One region of the Microbacterium sp. 1262 genome, then DNA from elsewhere that is predicted to be linked to it. Evidence: predicted binding sites of a transcription regulator. Region 1 holds the regulator's gene; each other region holds the start of a gene.
The links. Region 1 encodes HrcA, which represses chaperone genes, less so after heat shock. Its sites were predicted from a motif close to TTNGCACTCGNNNNNNNCGAGTGCNAA; they were not measured.
Positions count from the first base shown of each region.

Region 1 (7,956 bases):
ACGACGCCGAGCGCAGCGGGGCCGGCCGTCGACGTCCGCAGGACCGTGTCCCCCAGACGCACGGCGACCGCGCCGGCCGCGACGAGCGCGTCCAGCTCCTCGGCTGCGATCCCGCCCTCGGGACCGACCACGAGCGACACGTCGCCCTCGCCCAGTTCGACCTCGCTCAGTCGCCGCGTCGCCGTCGGCTCGAGCACCAGCACCCGCTCGGAGCCGCATCGCGCCGCGAGCTCCGTCGTCGACACGGGCGCGTCGACGGCGGGCAGCCACGCGCGATGCGCCTGCTTCGCCGCTTCGCGCGCGATGGTCGCCCACCGCTGCACACCGCGCTCGACCTTCGGTCCGCTCCACCGCGAGACGCTTCGCGCGGCCTGCCAGGGCACGATCGCATCGACGCCGAGCTCGGTGCAGGCCTGCACCGCGAGCTCGTCGCGATCGCCCTTCGCGAGCGCCTGGATCAGCGTCACGCGCCGTGCGGGCGCGGGATGCTCGACTCGCGAGAGCGCCTCGATGCGGACGAGCTTCGGATCGGCTGCGGTGACGGTGCCCTCGAGCCACGCCCCCTCGCCGTCGCCCACCGTCACCGTCTCACCGACACGCACGCGACGGACGCCGGCCGCGTGATGAGCCTCGGCGCCGGTGAGGTCGACGAACTCGCCCGGCCGAGTGATGAGCGGCGGGTCGACGAGGAAGTGCAGGGCCATGCGCTCAGCTGTTCCGGAACCGATCGCGGAGCTTGGCGAAAAGGCCCTGGTGGAACTCCGCGAGTTGTGGTGCGGGCGACTTCGTGCGCTTCTTCAGCTCCTCGATGAGGGCCCGCTCCTTGGCATCCAGACGCGTCGGGGTGACGACATGAACGCCGACACGCAGGTCGCCGCGCGTCGAGCCGCGAAGCGGCGTGATGCCGCGACCCTTGACGGTGAGGACGTCGCCGGACTGGACGCCCGGACGCAACTCGAGCTCGACCGGACCGTCGAGCGACTCGATCGTGGTGCTGGTGCCCAGGACGGCGTCGGGCATCGACACCTCGAGCGTGGCGAGCAGATCGTCACCCTCGCGGCTGAACACGTCGTGCGGAGCGACCGTGACCTCGAGGTACAGATCGCCGTTGGGGCCGCCGGCGGGACCGACCTCGCCGGATCCGGGGAGCTGCAGGCGCAACCCGGTCTCGACGCCTGCGGGGATGTCGAGCGAGACGGTGCGGCGAGCCCGGACGCGTCCCTGCCCCTGGCAGGTCGTGCACGGATAGGGGATGGTGGTGCCGTAGCCCTGGCAGACGTTGCAGGGCTGCGACGTCACGACGTTGCCCAGGAGGCTGCGGACCGTGCGCTGCACATTGCCCGCACCGTGGCAGACGTCGCAGGTGACCGGCTGCGTTCCCGGCTGGCAGCACGAGCCCTGGCAGGTGTCGCAGAGCACCGCGGTGTCGACCTCGATGTCGCGATGCACGCCGAAGACGACGTCGCCGAGCTCGAGGGTGACCCGGACGAGCGCATCCTGTCCGCGTTCGCGCCGGGAGCGCGGACGCCCGGCGCGACCGCCGCCTCCGGCGCCGCCGCCGAAGAAGGTCTCGAAGATGTCGCTGAATCCGCCGAAGCCCGCGGCGCCGCCGAAGCCGCCGGCGGAGTCGCCGCCCATGTCGTAGCGCTGACGCTGCTCCGGATCGCTGAGGACGTCGTAAGCATGCGTGACGAGCTTGAATCGCTCGGACGCATCCTCTCCCGGGTTGACGTCGGGGTGCAGTTCTCGTGCCAGGCGTCGGTACGCCTTCTTGATCTCGTCGGGCGACGCGTCGCGCGCAACGCCCAGGACCTCGTAGTGGTCAGCCACGGATCGCCTTTCCGCCCGTTCGGGCGTGGGTGGGGTGGGTCAGCGGGACTTCTCGTCTTCGTCGAGGAGCCGGCTGAGGTAGTGCGCGACGGCGCGGACCGTCGCGAGGTTCGTCGGGTAGTCCATGCGCGTCGGGCCCATGAGGCCGACGCGTGCATGCGAGCCCGGGACGTCGTAGTCGCTCGTGACGACCGAAGCTTCGGAGAGCCCGTACGCCTCGTTCTCGCGGCCGATTCGCGCTGCGACGCCGCGGTCGTCGGCGACCATCTCGCCCATGAGCCGAAGCAGCGTCACCTGCTCCTCGATGGCTTCGAGCAGCGGATAGATACTGCCGCGGAAATCCGCCTCTCGCCGCGCGAGCGTGGCGGTGCCGGCCATGACAAGGCGGTCCTGCCGGAACGTCTCGAGCTCTTCGACCAGGATGCGGGCGATCTCGCGCACCGCATCGCCGATCGGGTCGCCGACCGACTCGCTCTCCGCGAGCGCCGACACCGCGTTGACGGCGTCTCGCACGGCGACGCCGGTGACAGCGGCGCGCAGCGTCGCCTTGGCTACGGCGAATTGCGCTTCGTCGAGGAGCGTGCGTACCACGCCCACCCGCTGGGAGACACGGCCGGTGTCGGTGACGACGATGACGACGAGTCGTCCGCCGCCGAGGTCGACCAACTCGAGGTGCGAGACCTGCGCGCGCGCGAAGGACGGGTACTGCACCATTGCGACCTGGCCCGTCAGCTGGGTGAGCGCACGAACCGTCCGCACGAGCAGATCGTCGAGGTCGGTGGGGCCGTCGAGGAAGGTCGTGATGGCCGAGCGCTGGGCGGCGCTCAGGGGGCGAAGGCCTGCCAGATGGTCGACGAAGACGCGGTAGCCCTTATCGGTCGGCACGCGTCCGGATGACGTGTGGGGCGCGGCGATGAGCTCCTCGTCCTCGAGGAGCGCCATGTCGTTGCGGATCGTGGCGGCCGAGACGCCGAAGGCGTGGCGCTCGACGATCGACTTGCTTCCCACGGGCTCGCGGGTGTCGACATAGTCCTGCACGATCGCCCGCAGCACCTGCAGTCCGCGCTCTGAGACCATGTCCGTCACCTCCTGTTTGGCACTCGATGTCTGCGAGTGCCAATTCTACCGCGTGGGCGAGCCGGGTCGCCGCCCGGGATCACTCGGTGAGCGCCCGTACGACGGCATCGGCCATGAGGCGTCCGCGCCGGGTGAGGACGACGCGACCGCGGACGGCTTCGGGGCCCTCGATGAGACCGTCGGCGATGAGCGATGCGACGGCACGGCGCGAGTCGATCGCGAGCTCATCGACGGCGAGTCCGTCCACGATGCGCGATCGCAGCAGGACGGACTCGAGCCGCCGGGCCTCGGCATCCGGGCGCTCGCGGCCTGCGGCGGGAGACTCGCCCGCGGAGAGCCGCTGAGCATATGCCGCCGGGTGTTTCACGTTCCACCAGCGGAGGCCCGCGATGTGACTGTGCGCGCCCGGCCCGTAACCCCACCAGTCGGTTCCGCGCCAGTAGGCCAGGTTGTGACGCGAGCGCTGGTCGGTCGATCGTGCCCAGTTCGATACCTCGTACCAGGAGAAGCCGGCGGCGGCGAGACGCTCGTCGGCCAGCTCATACATGTCTGCCTGGAGGTCGTCGTCGGGCGCGGGTACCTCACCACGGCGGATCTGGCGCTCGAGGCGCGTGCCCTCCTCGATGATGAGCGCGTAGGCGGAGACGTGATCGGGCTCGAGCGCGACTGCGGTCTCGACGGAGCGCCGCCAATCGTCGAGGCTCTCCCCCGGCGCTCCATAGATCAGGTCGACCGAGACGTCGAGTCCCGCCACGCGCGCGGCGGCGACGGCGGTCGAGACGTTCGCGGGGTCGTGCGTCCGGTCGAGGGCCGCCAGCACGTGCGGTACGGCCGACTGCATGCCGATCGACAGGCGCGTCACGCCCGCCGCCGCCAGCTCGTCGGCGACCCGAGGGTTCATCGTGTCGGGGTTCGCCTCGACGGTGACCTCCGCGCCGGCGGCGATGCCGAACGTGTCCCGCACTCCGCTCAGCATCCGAGCGAGGTCTCCGGCCGGAAGCAACGTGGGAGTGCCGCCGCCGAAGAACACCGTCTGCGCCGAACGCCGGGGGCCGCGCTCGTCCATCACATCGGCCGAGAGGGCGATCTCGCGCAGCACCTCGTCGGCGTAGGCATCTTGCCGCGCGCCACGTAGCTCTGTGGCGGTGTAGGTGTTGAAGTCGCAGTAGCCGCACCGCACCCGGCAGAACGGAACGTGCAGGTACACCCCGAACGGGACGTCGGGGTCGATGACGAGGTCGTCCGGCAGCGTCCCGCCGACCGGCACCGGATCACCGTTCGGCAGTGCCGCGCCCATCAGGCCTCAGGCGTCGCGTACAGCGGCGAGATCGCGCGGAGGTATCCCTGGAACAGCATCCGGCGGCGGCGGCGGACGAGACTCTTGAGCATGCGGTAAGCCAATGCCGTCGGCCGATCGAACGCCCGCACGACGAACCAGACCTCATCGTTGTCGCGCCACTCGAGGAGGAAGGACTCCTCGCCGCTCACGACGGAACCGCCGACGGTCCCGAGAGCGAACGCGACCCGGCGGGGCTCCTCGTCGACGAAGATCACGCGGAGCTCCGCATCCGCATTCAGCCCCGACACACGCCCGTGCACCTGAAGCGTGGTGCCGGCTCCGACGTAGGGGGTGCCGTCCGCCGCGAAGCGCTGCTCGTGTTCCATGCTGCTGGGCGCGACGGCGTTTCCCTGGTCGTCGAACGCGACGCCGGTGTACATCGGTCCCGATGCGGGCCGAACATCCGCGACTCGCAAACCCGCCCCACGGAGCGCTGCCCACGACATGAGGAGGTCGGCGGCGGTGTCGAAGCGAGCCTGCCCGCTGCCGATCCGCCATGCGTCCTCCGCGGGGATGCTGTGTTCGGGCGGATACGCCATGAGGTCGTGCGCGCGTGTCGCGCCGACCGCCGCGTAGTCGACGGTCTCGTCCCGGAAGGTCCCGCGTCGCTGATGCATGGGTCTCCTCGTTGCTCCCCGTGGGGCTACTTCTTGTCCTTGCCTTCGACGTCGCCCGACAGCGCGGCGATGAACGCCTCCTGCGGCACCTCGACGCGACCCACCATCTTCATGCGCTTCTTGCCCTCTTTCTGCTTCTCGAGGAGCTTGCGCTTACGCGTGATGTCACCGCCGTAGCACTTGGCGAGGACGTCCTTGCGAATCGCGCGGATGTTCTCGCGGGCGATGATGCGTGCGCCGATGGCGGCCTGGATCGGCACTTCGAACTGCTGGCGCGGGATGAGCTTGCGCAGGCGCTCGGTCATCATCGTGCCGTAGGCGTAGGCCTTCTCGCGGTGGACGATCGAGCTGAACGCGTCGACCTTCTCACCCTGCAGGAGGATGTCGACCTTCACCAGGTCGGCGGTCTGCGACCCGGCGGGCTCGTAGTCGAGGCTCGCGTATCCCTGCGTGCGCGACTTGAGGTGGTCGAAGAAGTCGAAGACGATCTCGCCGAGCGGCATGTTGTAGCGCAGCTCGACGCGGTCCTCGCTCAGGTAGTCCATGCCGAGGAGAGTGCCGCGGCGCGACTGGCAGAGCTCCATGACCGTGCCCACGTAGTCCTTCGGGGCGAGGATGCCGACCTTCACGACCGGCTCGGACACCTCGGCGACGCGGCCGTCGGGGTACTCGCTGGGGTTGGTCACCACGACGGTCTCGCCGGTGTCGGTCGCGACCTCATAGGTCACCGACGGTGCCGTCGTGATGAGGTCGAGGCCGAACTCGCGCGACAGGCGCTCGGTGATGATCTCGAGGTGGAGCAGCCCGAGGAAGCCGCAGCGGAATCCGAATCCGAGCGCCACCGAGGTCTCCGGCTCGTACTGGAGCGACGCGTCCGACAGCTTGAGCTTGTCGAGAGCCTCGCGCAGGTCGCCGTAGTCGCTGCCGTCGATCGGGTAGATGCCGGAGAACACCATCGGCTTGGGGTCGGTGTATCCGGGCAGCGCCTCGGACGCCGGCTTGCGGTGGTTGGTGATCGTGTCGCCCACCTTGGACTGGCGGACGTCCTTCACACCCGTGATCAGGTAGCCGACCTCGCCGACACCGAGTCCCTTCGTGGGGATGGGCTCCGGGCTCGACACGCCGATCTCGAGCAGCTCGTGCGTCGCGCGCGTCGACATCATCTGGATGCGCTCGCGCGGTTCGAGCTTGCCGTCGACCATACGGACGTAGGTGACGACGCCGCGGTAGGCGTCGTAGACGGAGTCGAAGATCATCGCGCGCGCCGGTGCGTCGGGGTCGCCGACGGGGGCAGGGATGCGGTCGACGATGCGATCCAGCAGATCCTCGACGCCGATGCCGGTCTTGCCGCTGACACGGAGCACGTCTTCGGGGTCGCCGCCGATGAGATTCGCGAGCTCCGCGGCGTACTTCTCGGGGTCGGCCGCCGGAAGGTCGATCTTGTTGAGCACCGGGATGATCTGCAGGTCGTTCTCGAGCGCGAGGTAAAGGTTGGCGAGCGTCTGAGCCTCGATGCCCTGCGCGGCGTCGACGAGCAGGATGGCACCCTCGCACGCGGCGAGAGAGCGGCTGACCTCGTACGTGAAGTCGACGTGACCGGGCGTGTCGATCATGTTCAGCGCGAACGTGCCGGAGTCTTTCGACCACGGCATCCGGACCGCCTGGCTCTTGATCGTGATGCCGCGCTCGCGCTCGATGTCCATGCGGTCGAGGTACTGGGCGCGCATGTCGCGGTCGGCGACGACGCCGGTGATCTGCAGCATCCGGTCGGCCAGCGTCGACTTGCCGTGGTCGATGTGGGCGATGATGCAGAAGTTGCGGATGAGCTCGGGCGGCGTTGCGGCAGGCGCGAGCGGCTGGAGTGCGCGCGGAGACATGTCCCGGAGAGTCTACCCGGGGCCGCGCAACGGCACTGCCGCGAACCCTCGCGCGCGGGATGGTACGAGGCCGAAGGCCGGACACGCCAGCACTCAGCTGAGTGATAAACAATTAACCATTCCGCTACTTGCCGAACACGTCGATGACGTCGAATGCTCAGTGCGGCGGCCGGTGGTTGCGCGATATCCCCCGCGCCCGGTCCGCCCCCCCGGGAGAGCACCGTGATCACAGCAGACCCTGTCGCGCCCGCGCGACGCCCCTGGCACAGATGGGTGGCCTCCAGCGCCGCCGTCGCGATCGTGGCGGGAGGTGTGGGGTGGGCAGCGATGCCCGCGAGTGCCGCGGTCGGCGCTGACGCGCCCGTCGTGATCAACGAGATCTACGGCGGCGGTGGAAACAGCGGCGCACCCCTGAACCGCGACTTCATCGAGCTTCGCAACACCTCGGATGCCGCTGTCTCACTCGACGGCTGGAGCGTCCAGTACGCGTCGAGCACGGGAGCCAACTGGCAGGTGACTGCTCTCGCGGGTGCCACCATCGAACCCGGCGGGCACCTGCTGATCGGCCAGGCCATCGGCGGTAACGCCGCGCTGCCCGGCTTCACGGCCGACATCGAGGGCTCCATCCCGATGAGCGGCACGCAGGGCAAGGTCGCGCTCGTGAACTCGACGGCCGCGCTCAGCGGTGGATCGGGCCTCGCGCAGAACGACGCTGTCGTCGACTACGTCGGGTGGGGCAACGCGACCGACTTCGCAGGCTCCGGCGCGGCACCGGCGACGACCAACGCGACGAGCATCGCTCGGGACGACCAGGGCGCGAACACCGCCGACAACGGGGCCGACTTCACGGCCGGTGCACCGACGCCCCAGGGCGCAGCCGGGACGATCCCCGAGCAGCCGGGTGAGCCGGAGCAGCCGGGTGAGCCGGAGCAGCCGGGTGAGCCGGAGCAGCCCGGTGAGCCGGAGCAGCCCGCTGGGCCCGAGGTGGTCTCGATCAGCGAGATTCAGGGCACGGGCGCTCGTTCGCCCCTGGCAGGTCAGACCGTCACGACGGAAGGCGTCGTCACGGCGCACTATCCCACGGGCGGGTACAACGGCTACGTCATCCAGACAGGCGGCACCGGCGGTGCGATCGATTTCGCGACGCATCGGGCCTCCGACGCGATCTTCGTCTACTCCCCCGCTGCGGTCGGAGAGGTCACGCCCGGTAGCACGG
Region 1 covers NZ_JBEPKU010000001.1:1,061,612-1,069,567, forward strand. Annotated here, with positions in the region: gene ABIC53_RS04970 (16S rRNA (uracil(1498)-N(3))-methyltransferase) at 1-704, opposite strand, end outside; gene dnaJ (molecular chaperone DnaJ) at 709-1,830, opposite strand; gene hrcA (heat-inducible transcriptional repressor HrcA) at 1,870-2,907, opposite strand; gene hemW (radical SAM family heme chaperone HemW) at 2,987-4,204, opposite strand; gene ABIC53_RS04990 (DUF1990 domain-containing protein) at 4,204-4,863, opposite strand; gene lepA (translation elongation factor 4) at 4,890-6,740, opposite strand; gene ABIC53_RS05000 (ExeM/NucH family extracellular endonuclease) at 7,014-7,956, shown strand, end outside.

Region 2 (7,956 bases), 1.0 Mb from region 1:
CAGGTTCCCGTCGACGAGGTACAGCTGCTCGGGGGCCACCTCGGCACCGATCAGCTCGGGGATGATCGTCTTGACCTCTTCGAACGTGATCAGGGCGATCGCGTCCGGGCCGGCTGCGAGCACGTCCTCGACCTGGGCCGAGAAGTTCGTGTCACCGGTGTTGTAGAGCGAGGTCGCGACGACCTCGCCGCCGGCAGCCTCGAAGGCGGCCTTGGTGAAGCACGCGAGGCCGGTGCCGTAGGCGTCGTTGAGGACGATCATGCCGAGCGTCTCGTTGCCGTCGGCGCCGATCAGGTTGCCGAGCACTTCGCCCTGCAGGACGTCCGAGGGAGCGGTGCGCCAGTAGAGACCCTTGTCCTCGTAGCCGGTGAAGGCGGCCGAGGTGTTCGCCGGCGAGAACTGGATGGCGTTGGCGGCGATGACCTGGTCGATGAACTGCAGCGACGTGCCCGAGGACGCCGCGCCGATGATCGCCGTGGCGCCTTCGCCCAGCAGTCGCGGAATCTCCGTCTCGTACGCCTTGTTGTCGGTGTCACCCGAGTCGCCCTGCTTGAGGTCGATCGTGATGCCCTTGCCCGCGGCGTTGATCTCGGATGCGGCGAACTCGGTCGCCGAGATCTCGGGCGGGCCGAGGAAGGCGAGGTTGCCGGTCACGGGCAGAGCCGTGCCGATCGTGTAGGTGAGGTCGGTGCCGGGACCGGTGGAGGTCGAGGTGTACTCGGGGGTGTACGACGCGGGCTCGGCCGCTTCGCAGTCGATGGGGAAATCGGCCGAGGAGTTCCCTTCGGCGTCACCCGATGCAGCCGGTTCGCTGCCTCCGGCACAGCCTGCGAGGACGAGGGCACTCGCGCCGATCACGGCGATACCGCCGAGGACCTTCGCGGTGCGGGAACGGGTGAGAACGCCCATTGTGCTCCTTGATGAGTGGGAACGCGGCACCGAAGCCCCGCGAGGTTGGGTCAAACCTAGTGGTGCCGCTGCATCAGGGATGTTGCGATGTGTTAACGGTCTGTTACGCGACCTGATCGTTACTTCCGGCCCGCGGCGTCCCGCGCGATGACGCGGGTGGGACCGGTGCCACGTCAGACGACGGGGGCGACGTCGGATGCCTCGTCGACGCGTTTCGGACGACGAGCGGCGCGCAGCGAGTCGACGCTGAGCACGACGAGGGCGAGCCAGACGAGCCCGAAGCCGATCCAGCGCTCGAGAGGCATCGGCTCGCCGAGGATCCAGGCCCCCGTGATGAACTGAAGGATCGGCGCGACGAACTGCAGCAGGCCGATCACCGTGAGGCTGCTGCGACGGGCGCCGGCGGCGAAGAACAGCAGGGGCACGGCGGTGACGATCCCGGCGAGGGTCACCAGCGCGGTGTGGCCGGGGCTGACCGAGCCGAAAACGAGCCCGCCGGTGACCGCGACGATGATCGCCTGCACGATCGCGACGGGCGCCAGCCAGAGCGACTCGAGGGTCAGGCCGCTCACGGCGTCGACCGAGGGCCCGATCTGCTTCTTGACCAGTCCGTAGGTGCCGAAGCTCGCGGCGAGGGTCAGGGCGATCCACGGGAAGGCCCCGTAGCCGATGACGATGACGCCGACCGCGACGGCGGCGATGCCGATCGCGACCCACTGGGCCACCCGCAGCCGCTCCTTCAGGACGAGGACGCCGAGGAGCACCGTGACGATCGGGTTGATGAAGTACCCGAGGCTCCCCTCGATCACGTGCCCCGTGAGGGTGCTGATGAGGAAGACCTGCCAGTTCACGTAGATGAGCAGCCCAGCCACGATGGTCCACAGCACCAGGCGCGGCGTGCGCAGGATCGCGATCAGCTTGCCCCAGGCCCGGAGCACCGTGAGGAGGATCGCGCAGAACACCAGCGAGAACAGGATGCGCCACGACACGACCTCGAACGGCCCCATCGGGGCGAGCGTGAGGAAGTAGAGGGGCATGAAGCCCCAGAGCACGTAGGCCGAGAAAGCGTAGATCCCGCCGAGCGAGCGTTCACGGGCGGGATCGAGGGGTGTCACGAGCCAAGCATAGGACGGTCATGACACGGCGAGGTCACGACGGACTGCCATCCGCCGCCGCACGCCTGCCATGACGAAGGCCCGGATGCGATGCACCCGGGCCTTCGTGGAAGAGCTCTGCGTCAGCGGACGACGACGGCGAGGACGTCGCGCGCCGAGAGCACGAGGAACTCGTCAGCGCCGAACTTGACCTCGGTTCCGCCGTACTTGCTGTAGATCACGCGGTCGCCGACGGCGACGTCGAGCGGAACACGGTTGCCGTTGTCATCGATGCGGCCGGGGCCGACCGCCACGACCTCGCCCTCCTGGGGCTTCTCCTTGGCGGTGTCGGGGATGACCAGACCACTCGCAGTGGTCTGCTCGGCCTCGACCTGCTTGATGACGATGCGGTCCTCGAGCGGCTTGATGGAAACCGACACGGTCTACCTCTTTCTTCGACAAGACTTGTTGGCAATCTCACCCTGAGAGTGCCAACTCCGAGTCTAGGGGGACGTTGGCACTCATGCAACGCGAGTGCCAACGTCCCTGAACCGGCGGCACCGCCCCGCGTAGGCTGTCGTGGTGGATCACGCCGAGCTCTCCGCGTTGCTGACCCCCGAGGGACTCCGTCTGGTCGACGCCCTCCGGATCTCGTCGACGGCGGATGCCGCGTCGGCCGTGTCGCGGCTGCGACGCGAGGGCCTCTCCCCCGACCTCGTGTCGGCCGTCGTCGGGCAAGCGCGGCTGCGCGAGCGCGCGCGGGCGAAGTTCGGTCCGTTCGCCGATCGGATGCTGTTCACCCGGGCCGGCCTCGAGCAGGCCACGCGTCTCGCTGTCGCCGCCCGCCACGCCGGCAGGTTCCGCGATGCCGGCATCGCCCGCGTCGCCGACCTCGGCTGCGGCATCGGCGGCGATGCGCTCGGCTTCGCCGGCGTCGGGCTCGAGGTCCTGGCCGTCGACGCCGACGAGATCACCGCTGCCCTGGCCGCCTACAACCTCGCCCCGTTCGGTGCAGCCGCTCGCGTGCGCCACGGGCGGGCGGAGGAGACCGATCTCGACGGCGTCGATGCCGTCTGGCTCGACCCCGCCCGCCGCACCTCGGGCCACAGCGAGACGCGGCGCATCGCGGCATCCGACTACACGCCGTCGCTCGAGTGGGCCTTCGACCTCGCAGGTCGGATGCCGACGGGCATCAAGCTCGGCCCTGCGTTCGACCACGACGATCTTCCCACCGACGGCGAGGCGCAGTGGATCAGCGCGGACGGCTCGACGATCGAGCTCGTCCTCTGGTCGGGCGCTCTCGCTCGCCCGGGCGTCCGGCGGTCCGCCCTCGTGATCCGCGGCGATCGTGCCGCCGAGCTCACCGCCGCCGATGATGCTCCGGACGTCGATCCGCGCGATCTGGGCGCCTACCTGCACGAGCCAGACGGCGCCGTCATCCGCGCTCGGCTGATCGGCGACGTGGCCCGCTCCCTCGACGCGGGGATGCTCGCCGGCGGCACGGCGTACATGACCTCCGACACGGGGCGTACCAGCGCGTTCGCGACGACGTTCCGGGTGCGCGAGGTCCTGCCGCTGAAGACCCGCGAGATCGACGCCGCGCTCAAGCGCGCAGGGATCGGCATCCTGGAGATCAAGAAACGCGGGGTCGACATCGATCCCGCGCAGTTCCGCAAGAAGCTGAGCCTGTCGGGGAGCGCGTCGGCGACCCTCTTCCTCACGCGCGTCGGAGACCGCCGGGTGGCCGTCCTCGCCGACCGCGTCGAGGACGGTGAGGGCCGCCCCGGCGACGGGGCTCAGTCCAGCAGCCCGGCCTGAGCCGCCGCCCAGACGAGCCAGCCCGCGCTGTAGAGGATCGACAACGCGGCGAGGCCGAGCGCCCACACCGCGACCCCGCGACGCTCCCACGGTCGGCGCAGCGCCAGCACCGCCATCACGACCGCTGCGATACCCAGCGGGAACGCCCACCCGACGAACAGCGACAGCACGAGGGCCACGATCGCCAGCGCGAGCGCCCACGCCCCCGATCGGGGCAGGATCTCGGGCGCCGGGGCCCACTCGACGCGCGGCTGCGACGCAGCGGGCTCGGCGCGCGGGCCGACCTCGGGGCTGCTCAGCAGCGGTGTCGGCTGCGTGAACTCGCGCTGGAACCCGCCGCGGTGCTCGCCCGGCAGCCTCGCGGCCTCGGGAGCCGACGCGACGTCATCCGTCGGCGCTGCCACGGCGGGGCGCCGACTGCGCCGACGGTCGTCGCTCACCCGCGTACCTGGATCTCGGTGACCGGAAGCGTCGAGTCGGCGCCGAACGAGAGGGTCGACGGCTCGGCGCTCGAGGAGATGAGCTCGGCGGCGAGCGCAGCGATCATCGCCCCGTTGTCGGTGCACAGGCTCAGCGGCGGGATGCGCACCGCGACGCCCGCGGCGGCGGCTCGTCCGAGCGCGACCTCGCGCAGCCGGCGATTGGCGATCACGCCGCCGCCGAGGAGCAGCCGGGGCACGCCGTGCTGCGCGCACGCGTCGAGCGCCTTGGTCACGAGGACGTCGACGACCGCTTCGCGGAAGGATGCCGCGACGTCGGCGACGGGCACGGTCTCGCCCGCCGCCTCGCGCTGCTCGATCCAGCGCGCTACGGCGGTCTTCAGCCCGGAGAAGGAGAAGTCGTACCGGTGCGCGGCCAGGTCGGACGCTCGGGAGAGTCCGCGCGGGAATCGGATGGCGTCGGGGTCGCCGCCGGCTGCGGCGCGGTCGATCTCGGGGCCTCCGGGGTAGGGCAGACCGAGGATGCGGGCGATCTTGTCGAAGGCCTCGCCGGCGGCGTCATCCATCGTCTCGCCGAGCATCTCGACGTCGGAGACCAGATCGCGGACGAGGAGGAGCGAGGTGTGCCCGCCGCTGACCAGGAGGGCGACGGTCGGGTACTCGACGTCGTCACCGGTCAGGATGTCGGCCGCGATGTGACCGACCAGATGGTTGACCGCGTAGAGCGGCTTCCCGAGCGACACGGCGAGGGCCTTCGCAGCCCCGACGCCGACCATGAGCGCGCCGGCCAGCCCTGGGCCGCTCGTGACGGCGACCGCGTCGAGCTCCTGCAGCGAGACGCCCGCTTCGGCCACGGCGGCCTCGATCGCCGGCTGGAGCGCCTCGAGGTGGGCGCGCGCGGCGACCTCGGGCACGACGCCGCCGTAACGGGCATGCTCGGCCATCGAGCTCGCGATCGTGTTCGACAGCAGCGTGCGCCCCCGGACGATGCCGATGCCGGTCTCGTCGCAGCTGGTCTCGATCCCCAGCACGAGGGGTTCGGAGCGGGTCAGGTCGGTGGTCATCGGTCGGTCCCTCCCTCACCGCGGAGGTTCAGCTGCATGATGATCGCGTCGACGTCGTCGGGCTGGTAGTACCGCGGACGGCGGGCGATCTCGACGAACCCCTCCGAGACGTAGAGGGCCTGGGCGACGGGGTTGTCGGCGCGCACCTCGAGGAAGAGCTCGCGCGCGCCGCGGTCGCGGGCTTCGGCGATGAGCGCCCGCAGCAGGGTTCGGCCGCGACCGGTGCCGCGCCGGGACGGTTCGAGGGCGATGGTCTGGATGTCGGCGTCATCCGCGCCCCGCACCGACCGGACACCGCCGTAACCGACGACGCGATCGTCCTCGACGTCGACGAGGTAGCGCCCGTGCGGCGAGGCGAGCTCTGCGGACATGGCGGTGCGGCTCCACGCATCGGTGGGGAACGACGCCTGCTCGAGCGCCATGATCGCGTCGAGGTCGTCACCGGTCGCGGTCCGCAGGCTCACGTACCCACCTTCTTCGGTCCGGCCGGCACCGTCACGTCCGGGGCGCGGAGGTACAGGGGCTCGGCGGCCGACGCGTCGGCGGCGCCCGCCGACAGCCGTTCGGCCGCGATCCGGCCGAGGGCTGCGGCACTGATGGATGTCGTCTCCGGCAGCTCCGAGGCGGGAGCTCCGAACAGGGCGAGGGGCTCGGTCGACGCGCGCGGCACGAGATGCGCGTCGGTGAGGCGCACCGGCATCCCCCGCTCGACGCGGTAGACCGAGACGGCGACCTCGCGACGGCGGGCATCGGTCACGATCGCGACCGGCTCGCCCTCGACGGGAGCCGCGCCGGCGGTGGCGTACGCGGGATCGACGTGTGCGCGCGCCGCAGCATCGTGGCTCGCGACCGCGATCAGGGGGACGCCGCGCCCGAGGGCGAACGCCCGTGCGGCCGCGATCCCGACCCGCAGTCCCGTGAACGGACCCGGCCCCATGCCCGCGGCGACGGCCGTGATCTCGACGGGGTCGACCCCCGCTTCGTGGAAGACGCGCACGAGCAGATCGCCGATGACCTCGGCGTGACCGCGGGGGTCGCGGCTGACGACCTCGGCGCGGACACGGCCCGCGGGGTCGACGATCGCGACGGCCGTGCCGATCGAGGTGTCGATGCCCAGAATCACGTCACCCAGGGTAGCCCGGGCCGTGCGGCCTCGCGCTCAGGGGCGCCGCGTGACCGTCACGAGGCGCGGGGCCGCGTCGGCCATCTCCGCTGCCGCCGGGCCGCTCGTGCCGCAGGCGTTGTCGAGCCCGGTGCCGCTCCAGCCCCGCTCGAGCTCGATCTCCCACCAGCTGTCGCGAAGACCGTCGACCATGCCGTGTCCCCACTCGACGATCGTGACACTGGCGTCCAGGTCGAGATCGAGGTCCGACAGCTCCGCCGGGGACCCCAGGCGGTAGGCGTCGACATGGATCAGCGGCGGACCGTCGACGAGCGAGGGGTGGGTGCGTGCGATGACGAAGGTCGGACTCTGGATCGGTCCGCGGACGCCGAGGCCGGCGCCGATCCCCCGGGTCAGCGTCGTCTTGCCAGCCCCGAGAGGCCCGGTGAGGACGACGAGCTCGCCGGCGCGGAGCCGCGATCCGATCTCCCTCCCCCAGGCCTCCATCTCGTCGGCTGAAGTCACCTCGCGTTCGCCGAGGTAGTCGTCCATTCCGCTCATCGCCGGCCTCCCGTCATCTCGGACGATACCGCCGTGCGGTGCACCCGCGGGCCGATACGGGTGACGATCTCGTAATCGATCGTGTCCGCGGCATCACCCCAGTCGGCGGCGGCGGGAAAACTCAGCGTGGGGTCGCCGAAGAGCACGACCTCGTCGCCGATCGAGACCTCGGCGTCACCGACGTCGACGACGAACTGGTCCATCGCGATCCGGCCCGAGACCGTGAACCGCCGGCCGCCGATGACCACCGGCCCGCGGCCGGAGGCCTGCCGGGGCACGCCGTCGGCATAGCCGAGCGGGACCAGGGCGAGCGTCGTCTCGGACGCGGTGCGGTGCGTGTAGCCGTACGACACGCCTTGGCCGGCCGGCACGCGTCGCACCGCGGCGACCGAGGTGCGCAGGGTCATCGCCGGCCGCAGCCCGAGGTCTGCCGAGGAGCGACCCGGAAGCGGAGAGAGTCCGTAGATCGCGAGCCCCAGGCGGACGCAGTTCAGCCGCGTCTCGGGCAGCGCGATCGCCGCGTTCGACGCGGCGATGTGGCGCAGCGGCGGATGCACCCCCGCCGCGCTCGCCTCAGCGAGAGCGTCGTGGAATCGGGCGAGCGCGGCGCGGTCGTCCTCGATGCTCGTGTTGGAGAGGTGACTGAAGACGCCGATGACGCGCAGCTGGCCGATGCGCTCGAGTCTCGCCGCCTCCGCGCAGACGCGCTGCCACTCGCGCGGCTCGACGCCGTTGCGCCCGAGCCCTGTCTCCACCTTGAGGTGCACACCGACGAAGCGCCCGACGGATGCTGCCGCCGCGGCGGCCTGCAGCTGCGCGAAGCTCGAGATCCCGAGCTCGACGCCGTGCTCGGCCGCCTCGCGGAAATCCGCGCCGGGCGCGTGCAGCCACGCGACGATGGGGGCGGTGATTCCCGCTCGGCGCAGGGCGACGGCCTCGGCGATGTCCGCCACGCCGAGTCGCGTCGC
Region 2 covers NZ_JBEPKU010000001.1:27,907-35,862, reverse strand. Annotated here, with positions in the region: gene ABIC53_RS00180 (ABC transporter substrate-binding protein) at 1-909, opposite strand, end outside; gene rarD (EamA family transporter RarD) at 1,083-2,024, opposite strand; gene groES (co-chaperone GroES) at 2,147-2,443, opposite strand; gene ABIC53_RS00165 (THUMP-like domain-containing protein) at 2,586-3,821, shown strand; gene ABIC53_RS00160 (hypothetical protein) at 3,800-4,261, opposite strand; gene tsaD (tRNA (adenosine(37)-N6)-threonylcarbamoyltransferase complex transferase subunit TsaD) at 4,258-5,325, opposite strand; gene rimI (ribosomal protein S18-alanine N-acetyltransferase) at 5,322-5,789, opposite strand; gene tsaB (tRNA (adenosine(37)-N6)-threonylcarbamoyltransferase complex dimerization subunit type 1 TsaB) at 5,786-6,448, opposite strand; gene tsaE (tRNA (adenosine(37)-N6)-threonylcarbamoyltransferase complex ATPase subunit type 1 TsaE) at 6,485-6,988, opposite strand; gene alr (alanine racemase) at 6,985-7,956, opposite strand, start outside.
Region 2: a site for HrcA is predicted at 2,518-2,544, ahead of groES (co-chaperone GroES). Genes of this name have one in related genera too.

Region 3 (5,424 bases), 450 kb from region 1:
TCGTGAAGACCTTCTTGGCAGCGAGCACCCGCGACAATTGCGAGGCCGACATGCCCGCTTGGGCGGCGACGTCGGTCTGGCGCAGTCCGCGGCGTGCGATCTCGGTGGCGAGCAGGCTCGCCACATGACGACTGAGCGGGCCGGGTTCCGGGGTCTTTCCTGAGGGCACGTGCCCAGTTTGGCGGAGTTGGCGGCATTCTGCCGCCCGGCTGCATCATCCGTCACACTCGTCCGCTCCGCGGTCATTCTGCGGCGCCTTGGACACGGCGATGTCGACGGCTCCGCTGCCGGGCCACCGCCGCCGGCCGGGCATGACGACGACCTGCCCGATAGGGATGCCGACGGCGCGGCACACCGCGTCGAGCTGATCGATCGTGAAGACCTTCTTCGCGGCGAGGACGCGCGACAGCTGCGAGGCCGACATGCCGGCCTGGGCGGCGACATCGGTCTGACGCAGCCCGCGACGAGCGATCTCGACGGCGAGCAGATTCGCGACGTGGCGACTGAGCGAGCCGGGTTCCGGCGTTCTTCCTGTGGGCACGTGCCAAGTTTGGCTGAACTATTGCCATGTGGCAAGAGCGTCAATAGTGTTGCCATATGGCAGACGGCTTGCTAAGCGCTCGAGTGGCTCGGTCCATCCGCGCGGTTCTCGCGGATGAGCGGTTGACGCAGGAATGGCTGGCAGAGGCGAGCGGGATCCCGATGCGAACGCTCGCCCGCCGCTTGCACGTTCGGCAGCCGTCGGCGATGTCGATCGAGGAGCTGGCGCGGATCTCGGCAGCGCTCGACGTCGACATCGCCGACCTCCTCGACGAGCGTCGTCTGTCGGCCCGCAGGCTCCGATCCCGCTCGCAGCCTCCGACCTGAGGGCGATTCAGGGCATCGGGCTCAGAAACGACTCGCCGTCGATCGACTTGCGGCGCCCCGAGTCGCGGTCTGCGGGCTTACCGCCGACATAGAGCCAGCCGAGCAGCTCCTCGCGCTTGCCGAGCTTGTGCGCCTTCGCGACCGCCTTGGATCGCGTCGCGCCGCCCGTGCGCCAGAACACGCCCCACCCGGCCTCGTCGAGAAGCAGGCTCAGCATGTGAGCGACGCCTGATGCCACGGCCTCCTGCTCCCACCGCGGGACCTTGCTCTTCTTGCTGTAGCTGGCGACGACCGCGATGAGCAGCGGGGCGCGCATCGGCTTCGTCGAGACACCGAGCTTGCCCTCGGCCTTGTTCAGCGCGCGGCCCAGCCGCGTCCGCCCGTCGCCTCGGATCTCGATGAGCCGCCACGGACGCAACGACGAGTGGTCGGCGACCCGCCCCGCGGCCGAGACCAGTCGCACGAGCTCCTCGTGCGAGGGTGCCTCGTCGGTGACCTTCGACCACGACCGGCGTGCGCCGGCGGCTTCGAAGGCTCCGGTCACTTCTCCTGCTCGGGCGTGAACGACAGCGACAGCGAATTCATGCAGTAGCGGTCACCGGTGGGCGTGCCGAAACCATCAGGGAAGACGTGCCCCAGGTGCGAACCGCAGTTCGCGCAGCGCACTTCCGTGCGCACCATGCCGTGCGAGCGGTCCTCGATCAGTTCGACGGCCTCGGGGCGCACCGACTCGTAGAAGCTCGGCCACCCGCAGTGCGAGTCGAACTTCGTTCCGCTCTGGAACAGCTCGGCGCCGCAGGCGGCGCAGGTGTACAGGCCCGCGCGGCTCTCGTCGAGCAGCTCCCCGGTCCACGCGCGCTCGGTGCCGGCCTGCCGCAGCACCGCGTACTGCTCAGGGGTGAGCTCCTCGCGCCACTGCTCGTCGGTCTTGTTCACGGAATAGGTCATGTCTGCTCCTTCGCCTCGTCCTATTCAACTCGACGTTGCGGGTCGATGTTCCCTGAGAATGGCTTCATGTCCGACGAGTTCGCCGCCGTGATCGAGCGCTACCGGCGGTTCGCCGTCGACGAGGCACCCGGGCGATCGGATCTCTACGCGGCATGGGCGCGTCGCGTCGTCGAAGATCGCGACCTGCTGCAGGTGCTCTCGCGGCTTCCCGCGAACCGGCGCCAGCCGCCGCTCGTGTTCGCGGTCTGCCGCCTGCTGGGTTCCGGCGACGTGGATTCGTCGTCGTGGGCATCGTGGGTGCTCGACCACGCCGACGCCGTCGTCTCGGAGACCCTCGTCCGCTCGGTGCAGACGAACGAGCCGCTCCGCTGCGCCGCGCTTCTTCCGACGCTGTCGCGCGTCGCGGGGCCCATCGCGTTGCTCGAGGTCGGAGCGAGCGCCGGGTTGTGCCTGTATCCCGACCGCTACTCGTATCGGTACCTGGGTGACCACGGCGAGACGCGCCTCGACCCGCCCGCGGGGGCGGCCCCGGTCGAGCTGACGAGCGAGGTGAGGGGAGTGCGGATGCCGCGCGTGCGGCATCCCGAGATCGTCTGGCGCACCGGCATCGATCTCGCCCCGTTGGACGTGCGCGATCCCCGCGACGTCGACTGGCTGACGCGCCTGGTGTGGCCGGGCGAGAGCGGGCGGGCGGAGCGCATCCGAGCGGCGGCGGCTGTCGCGGCATCCGACCCGCCCCTTCTGTTCGCCGGCGACGCGTACGACCTTCTTCCGGACGTGGCAGCGCTCGCCCCGGCCGACGCGACGCTCGTGATCACCACGCCCGGGGTGCTCGTGCACATCCCGCGGGAACGACGCGCGGGCGTGGTCACGCGTGCTCGCGGACTGGGGCGGTGGCTGACGATCGACGAGCCCGCCACCCATGACGGCTGGGCAGGCGGTGCTCCCTCCGGCTGGCGCGACGGCTTCGCGGTCGCCCTCGACGGGGAGATCGACGCTGCGGCCGACCCGCTCGGGCGATGGTGGGAGTGGCGTCCCGGCTCCGAGCGCGCGCGGTCGTAGCGTGGAGACGTGCCACTTTCCGAACGCGACCGCTCGATCCTCGATTTCGAGGCGCGTTGGGGTGCTCACAGCGGCGCGAAAGAAGAGGCCGTCCGCGAAGAGCTCTCGCTGAGCCCCGCGCGGTACTACCAGCTGCTCGGGCGGATCATCGAGTCGGTCGACGCGCTGTCGCACGATCCCCTGCTCGTGCACCGCCTGCGGCGCATGCGTGCGGCGGCCGAGCGCTCGCGCGCCGACCGCGCGGCCATGTGACGCGAAGCTTCGGCAGATAGCATTCCTCCGTGCCGACAACGACATACCCGAAAGACCGCTTCGACGAGCTGCCCGCCGACACCACCCGCGTCGGCGCCCACCGGGCCGAGAACCCCCGGCTGCGCGCCGGCGTGCTCCTGGTCTGGGCTGCCGTCGCGGTCCTCGTCCTGGTGGCGGCGGGCGTCCTCGGCACGATGATCGTCACCGGTCGCATCGGGTTGTTCCCGGCGGCGCCCACGGCGACGTCCGTGGTCGAGGCTCCCGTCGAGGCCGATCCGGTCGTCGACACCTCGTATCCCGTCCTGATCCTCAACGCGACGTCGGAGCGCGGACTGGCGACCGCCCTCCGCGACACCGTCGTCGGTGCCGGATGGAACTCGGATGTCGTCGACGCGGGTGACGCCAGCACTCATGACTTCGCGACGACCACGATCTTCTACGTCCATGCGGAGGACGAGGGCGCCGCGCGGGGCCTCGCCCAAGTCATCGGCGGAGCGGACGTGGAGATGAGCGAGGCCTATGCAGGCCCGGACGGCGCGGACGGGGCGCCCAGCAAGCAGCTCACCGTGGTCGTCGGCGAGGACCGCGCGGGCGGCTCTTCCGGCGGCGAATGAGGGGGCGTGTTTCACGCTCGTGAAATTCTCGATGCGGCCGTGTCAACAGTGACCGGAAGCGCCGGATCCGGCGGAACGCCCTGCATACGATGACGCTGTCGCACAGCATCAGGAGATTCGCATGACACAGGGCACCGTCAAGTGGTTCAACGCCGAGAAGGGTTTCGGCTTCATCACCGTGAACGAAGGGCAGGACGTCTTCGTCCACTACTCCAACATCGAGATGAGCGGCTTCCGCGTGCTCGAAGAGGGCCAGGCGGTCGAGTTCACCGTGGGGACGGGGCAGAAGGGTCCGCAAGCGGAATCGGTGCGTGTCGTCGCCTGAATCGCAACACTCCACGGAGCGCACCGCCATCGCGGTGCGCTCCGTCGTTTCCCCGGGTCGCGTCACCGGCCACGCGGCTTGCACTCCCCATGGGCGAGTGCCAGAATGGCTTTAGCACTCACGTTCATCGAGTGCTAAAGACTGTTCTCCACCGTCCGGGAGGGACGACACACACATGGCAAAGATCATCGCTTTCGACGAGGAGGCCCGCCGCGGCCTCGAGCGCGGCCTGAACACGCTGGCCGACGCCGTCAAGGTGACGCTCGGCCCGCGCGGTCGCAACGTCGTGCTCGAAAAGAAGTGGGGCGCCCCCACCATCACGAACGATGGCGTCTCGATCGCCAAGGAGATCGAGCTCGACGACCCGTACGAGAAGATCGGTGCGGAGCTCGTCAAGGAGGTCGCCAAGAAGACCGACGACGTCGCCGGTGACGGAACGACCACCGCGACCGTCCTCGCTCAGGCGCTCGTCCGCGAAGGCCTGCGCAACGTCGCAGCCGGCGCCGACCCCATCTCGCTCAAGAAGGGCATCGAGAAGGCCGTCAAGGCCATCACCGACCAGCTCCTCGCTGACGCCAAGGAGGTCGAGTCGAAGGAGCAGATCGCTGCCACCGCTTCGATCTCGGCTGCTGACGCCTCGATCGGCGAGCTGATCGCCGAGGCCATCGACAAGGTCGGCAAGGAGGGCGTCGTCACCGTCGAGGAGTCGAACACCTTCGGCACCGAGCTCGAGCTCACCGAGGGCATGCGCTTCGACAAGGGTTACATCAACCCCTACTTCGTCACGGACCCGGAGCGCCAGGAGGCCGTCTTCGAGGACCCGTACATCCTCATCGCGAACCAGAAGGTCTCGAACATCAAGGACCTTCTGCCCATCGTCGACAAGGTGATCCAGGAGGGCAAGGAGCTCCTCATCATCGCCGAGGACGTCGAGGGCGAGGCTCTCGCGACGCTGGTCCTCAACAAGATCCGCGGCATCTTCAAGTCGGCTGCCGTCAAGGCTCCCGGCTTCGGCGACCGTCGCAAGGCTCAGCTGCAGGACATCGCGATCCTCACCGGCGGCCAGGTCATCACCGAAGAGGTGGGCCTCAAGCTCGAGAACGCCACCGTCGACCTTCTCGGCCGTGCGCGCAAGGTCATCATCACGAAGGACGAGACCACGATCGTCGAGGGTGCCGGTGACTCGGCTCAGCTCGAGGGCCGCGTGACCCAGATCCGTCGCGAGATCGACAACACCGACAGCGACTACGACCGCGAGAAGCTCCAGGAGCGGCTCGCGAAGCTCGCCGGTGGCGTCGCCGTCATCAAGGCCGGAGCTGCGACCGAGGTCGAGCTCAAGGAGCGCAAGCACCGCAT
Region 3 covers NZ_JBEPKU010000001.1:611,020-616,443, forward strand. Annotated here, with positions in the region: gene ABIC53_RS02890 (helix-turn-helix domain-containing protein) at 1-169, opposite strand, end outside; gene ABIC53_RS02895 (helix-turn-helix domain-containing protein) at 215-541, opposite strand; gene ABIC53_RS02900 (helix-turn-helix domain-containing protein) at 625-867, shown strand; gene ABIC53_RS02905 (nitroreductase family protein) at 875-1,411, opposite strand; gene msrB (peptide-methionine (R)-S-oxide reductase MsrB) at 1,408-1,815, opposite strand; gene ABIC53_RS02915 (DUF2332 family protein) at 1,882-2,877, shown strand; gene ABIC53_RS02920 (DUF3263 domain-containing protein) at 2,887-3,129, shown strand; gene ABIC53_RS02925 (LytR C-terminal domain-containing protein) at 3,159-3,743, shown strand; gene ABIC53_RS02930 (cold-shock protein) at 3,865-4,068, shown strand; gene groL (chaperonin GroEL) at 4,244-5,424, shown strand, end outside.
Region 3: a site for HrcA is predicted at 4,180-4,206, ahead of groL (chaperonin GroEL). Genes of this name have one in related genera too.